DNA from 2 places in the Brachybacterium atlanticum genome. Region 2 is predicted to be linked to the other one. Evidence: predicted binding sites of a transcription regulator. Region 2 holds the regulator's gene; the other holds the start of a gene.
The links. The regulator LexA, encoded in region 2, represses DNA repair genes until DNA is damaged. The targets are predictions, from matches to a motif close to TCGAACANNTGTTCGA.
Positions count from the first base shown of each region.

Region 1: the regulator LexA is predicted to act here: its motif matches at 1,008-1,023, upstream of L3K22_RS05960 (HNH endonuclease signature motif containing protein).

Region 1 is NZ_JAKJJW010000008.1:97,402-99,852, forward strand. It holds gene L3K22_RS05955 (MaoC/PaaZ C-terminal domain-containing protein) at 1-733, shown strand, start outside; gene L3K22_RS05960 (HNH endonuclease signature motif containing protein) at 1,034-2,451, shown strand, end outside.
Region 2 is NZ_JAKJJW010000029.1:21,207-23,657, forward strand. It holds gene L3K22_RS12990 (ATP-dependent DNA helicase) at 1-731, shown strand, start outside; gene lexA (transcriptional repressor LexA) at 771-1,466, opposite strand; gene L3K22_RS13000 (LysM peptidoglycan-binding domain-containing protein) at 1,637-2,032, shown strand; gene nrdR (transcriptional regulator NrdR) at 2,061-2,451, shown strand, end outside.

The sequences.
Region 1 (2,451 bases), on a different contig from region 2:
TCCCGCGACGGACCTGGTCCACCCCGGCGTGCTGCACGTGCTCGCCTTCCCCGTCTCGCTCGCGCTCATGGCCCGGCGCGACTTCCCCTTCCCGCTGCTGGGCCTCGTCCACCTGCGCAACCAGGTGCTCCAGCACCGGCCCGTGAAGGTGGACGATCTCGTGGACGTCGAGTGCCGGGTGCGGGACCTGCGCCCGCACCGCAAGGGCCGCACCTTCGAGGCGGTCTCCACGATCCTCGGCGAGGACGGCGAGATCATCGCCACCGACGTCTCCACCTATCTCGTCAAGGGCGGGGAGCCGGCAGCGGCGGAGCCCTCGGGCACCGCTCCGTCGGACGGCGGGCGGTCGCGGCGCGACTTCGAACCGCCGCAGCCGACGGGCCGCTGGGTGCTCGGTGCGAACATCGGACGGCGCTACGGCGCGGTCTCCGGCGACGTGAACCCGATCCACCTCTCCGCCGTCACCGCGAAGGCCTTCGGCTTCCCCTCGGCGATCGCGCACGGGATGTACACCGCCTCGCGCGCCTTCACCGAGGCGCGGGTGGACCTGTCGAAGCCGCTGCGCTGGGACGTCACCTTCGACGCCCCGGTCACGCTGCCCGGCTCCGTGCTCGTCGCCTTCGAGGACGATCCATCGGCCGGGACCGCGCGGTGCGTGGGCTGGAAGCCCGCCCGCGGGGAGAAGGGGCCGCGGCGCTGCTTCGAGGTCGAGGTGACGACGCTCGAGCGGTAGACGGGGCGGGGTCGGGACGGTCTCGGCGGTGTCCCCGCCGCTCTCGCTGTCGTGGCTCCTGCTGATTCTTCGAGCGGTGATCGGTCGAGAGCGCGAACAGGAGTCAGGCGACGTTCGAAACGATGTGGGGTCGGCGACGCCCGTTCCCTCCGGCCGATCGCGGCGACCGTACCCATGGTCGTGAGGTGCGTGAGCGTCACGTCTCCTCCACACAGGATGGTTGTCCACAATTCCGGACTACTGATCAGTAGTGATGGCGCAGCTCTTCCGTTCATCGAACAGACCTGCGAAAATACAGGCATGTCATTCGATTCGCGTGGTGGGGCCGTCGAGCCCCCGGAGCCCGACGGGGAGTCCCGGCGGCCCGGTGGCATGCCGAGCCTCGTCGCGGGGGTCGAGGAGCTCGTCGTCGACGGCATCGACGTCGTCCTGGCCGAGGCGGCTCTCGCACGGCTCGGGGAGCGGGGATCGGCCGATCTCGAGGCGCTCGACGCGCAGCGGACGATCGCCCTGCTGACGGAGCTGCGGAAGCTCTCCGGCGCGGTGGCGGCGATCGAGGCGCGTGCCCTCGTCCGTCTCGAGTCGGCGGTCGCGGAGGACGGCCTCGAGCGCGGGGAGACGCCCCGGCAGGCGCAGAGGGTCGCGCGTGCGGAGGCTGCAGCCGCGCTGAAGAAGTCCACGTCGGCCGCGGGGCAGAGCATGTCCTCGTGCAGGCGGCTGGTCCGTTCGATGCCGCGTGTGCTCCGGGCTCTCGCCCAGGGGCGGGCGATGCCCGCCGCAGGTCACCAGGTGGGACGGGCGATGGGGCCGGCGACGCCTGAACAGCGGGAGCATGTGGACCGGATCCTCGGCGCGCATCTCGCGGACCTCGAGGACTGCGGACCGGGGGAATGGGGCGACGAGGCCGCGCGGATCCTCCACGCGCTGGACCCCGAGGGTGCGGCCGCGCGTCACCGCGTGGCGCGACGGGAGCGCAGCGTCACCGTGCGCCGCGGACGGCACGGCATGGCGACCCTGACCGCGCATCTGCCCGGCCTCGACGCCGCGCGGATCCGCAAGACGCTGTCGGTGGCCGCCGAGCGGTCGCGGGCCGACGGCGACCGGCGCGGTCACCAGCAGATCATGGCCGATCTCCTCGCCGACACCGTCCTCGGCCGCGGCGAGGGAGGCGAGCTCCCTGTGGTCGACATCGGCGTAATCATCACCGACCGCTCCCTGCTCGCGCCCGGCCATGCCGACGCCGCGACCGTGGAAGGACTCGGCGCGGTCCCGTACGAGCACATCCGCGAGGAGATGCTGCGCGCGCTCGAGCACCCGGACCCCGAGGTCGTCCTCGCGCTGCGGAAGCTCCTCCAGGACGCGGAGGACGGGCAGCTCGTCGCAGTGGAGTCCCGATCACGGGCGTTCCCGGCCGGCCTCGGCCGCCTCCTCCGCTACGCGCACCAGACCTGCCGCGCTCCGCACTGCGATGCGAGCATCCGGCAGAACGACCACATCGTCCCCTGGCCGCAGGGCGGGCCGACGAGCCTCGACAACGGCAACGGGCTCTGCGCCGCCGACAACCAGAAGGAGGCGGCGGGCGCGACAGCCCGTGTGGTCATCGACGAGGACGGCACACGACGCATCGTCGAATGGACGACCCGCTATGGACAGACCGCAAGGCGGCGCGGCGTGAACTTCGACCCCGTCGGCACGGCGCTGCGGAAGGCGGGAAAGGC
Region 2 (2,451 bases):
TGGGCCTCGCCCGCCGGGGACGGGTCGCCGAGGACGAGATCCCCGCCGCCGAGGACTCCGGGGCCTGGGCGGGGATCGACGTGGGCAGCCCCTTCGACTACCGGCGCCAGGGCATCCTCTACACCGCCCGCCACCTCCCGCAGCCGGGCCGCGACGGCCCCTCGCCCGCGATGCTGGATCACCTCACCGAGCTGGTGGAGGCCTCGCGCGGGGGAGCGCTGTGCCTGTTCTCCTCGCGCCGTGGCGCGGAGCTCGCCGCCGAGCACGTCCGCGCACGGCTGGACCTGACCGTCGCGGTGCAGGGCGAGGACTCCATGGCGAACCTCGTGCGCACCTTCCGCGAGGACGAGGACGCGAGCCTGTTCGGCACGCTCACGCTGTGGCAGGGCGTGGACGTCTCCGGCCGCTCGCTGCGTCTGGTCACCATCGACCGGATCCCGTTCCCCCGACCGGACGACCCGCTGATGTCGGCCCGCCAGGAGCGGATCGCCCAGCACGGCGGCAACGGCTTCATGGCCGTCGCCGGCCAGCACGCCGCGCTGCTGCTGGCCCAGGGGGCGGGGCGGCTGATCCGGCGAGAGACGGATCGCGGGATGGTCGCCGTGCTCGATCCGCGTCTGTCGACCGCACGGTACGGCTCGTTCCTGCGCGAATCGATGCCGCCGCTGTGGCCGACGGTCGACCCCGAGGTCGCCCTCGGCGCGCTCCGGAGGCTCGCAGCGGGCTCCTGAAACGCGCCGCGGGCTCCAGCGGAGCGCGAGCCCGGGAGCTCAGACGGAGCGCAGCACCGCGACGACCTTGCCGAGGATCTCGGCATGGTCGCCGAGGATCGGGGCGAAGGCCGGGTTGTGTGGCATCAGCCACACGTGGTCGTCGCGCTGCACGAAGGTCTTCACCGTCGCCTCGCCGTCGATCATCGCCGCGACGATATCGCCCTTCTCCGCGGTGCTCTGCGAGCGGACCACCACCCAGTCCCCGTCGCAGATCGCGGCGTCGATCATCGAGTCGCCGACCACCTGCAGCAGGAAGAGGTCCCCGCCGCCGACCAGGCGCTCGGGAAGGGTGAAGACGTCCTCGACCTGCTCCTCGGCGGTGATCGGGATGCCGGCGGCGATCCGGCCCACCAGCGGGACGTTCACCGAGCTGCCGCCGGGCTCGATCTCCACGGGCGGGGCGGGGACGTCGTCGGCCTCAGGCATCACGACCTCCATCGCGCGCGGACGCTTGGGGTCACGGCGCAGGAAGCCCTTGCGCTCGAGGGTCTGCAGCTGGTGGGCGACGGAGGACGAGGAGGTCAGGCCCACGGCATCGCCGATCTCGCGCATCGACGGCGGGTAGCCGCGCGCGGCGACGGCCTCGCTGATCGTCTCGAGCACGAGGCGTTGGCGACGCGTCAGGCCGGCCGTGCGCTCGTCGGCCGGCGCATCGCCGCGGGCCCTGGTCGGCTTGGGGGTGCTCGGCGTCATCGTGCGGCCTCCTGGCGTCGTCTGTCGGACCCATCGGGTTCCGTTGTCCTCGTGGCCCAGCGTAGGGCGGCACGCGAGGGATGCCAAACATGTGTTCGATGTTCCTCTTGCGTGTCGCGAGCGGCGCGGGCTACAGTCGCACAGAGATTCGATCGAACAGGAGTTCGGAGATGAGTACCCACACCGCCACGGTTCTTCCCTTCCCGCGGCAGGACGAGCAGGCCTGCGAGTCCGTCGCTCGACCGCGTGTTCGACTCGAGCCGACCCGCCGCGGCCGGCGCCTCCTCACGGGTGTCGCCTTCCTGCTCGGCCTCGCGGTCGCCGCGATCGCCCTCCTCGCGCTCGACCTCCCCGCCGCCCTCGCGGGCACCGAGCCCGCCCAGCCCGCCGTGATCACGGTCGAGGCGGGCGACACCCTCTGGGACTACGCTGCCGAGCATGCCCCCGAGGGCGTTGGCGAGGCCGAGTTCGTCAACGAGGTCCGCAGCCTCAACCACCTGCCCACCGGCCGGATCACGGCCGGTCAGCAGCTCGAGCTGCCCGTGCTGGAGGGTGCCTCGCGCTGAGCGGGGGTCGTGCCGGTACCCTGAGCGGATGCACTGTCCGTTCTGCCGCCACCCCGATTCGCGCGTCGTCGACTCGCGCACGTCCGACGACGGCGCGACGATCCGGCGCCGCCGTCAGTGCCCCAGCTGCTCGCGCCGCTTCTCCACCTCGGAGACCGCTTCGCTGTCGGTCCTCAAGCGGTCCGGAGTGAGCGAGCCCTTCAGCCGGGCGAAGGTCATCTCCGGCGTCCGCAAGGCGTGCCAGGGCCGTCCGGTCAGCGACGACCAGCTGGCCCTGCTCGCCCAGCGGGTCGAGGAGAGCATCCGGCTCAGCGGGCAGGCGGAGATCGACGCCCATCAGGTGGGCCTGTCGATCCTGCAGCCGCTCCAGGAGCTGGACCTCGTGGCCTACCTGCGCTTCGCGAGCGTCTACCAGGACT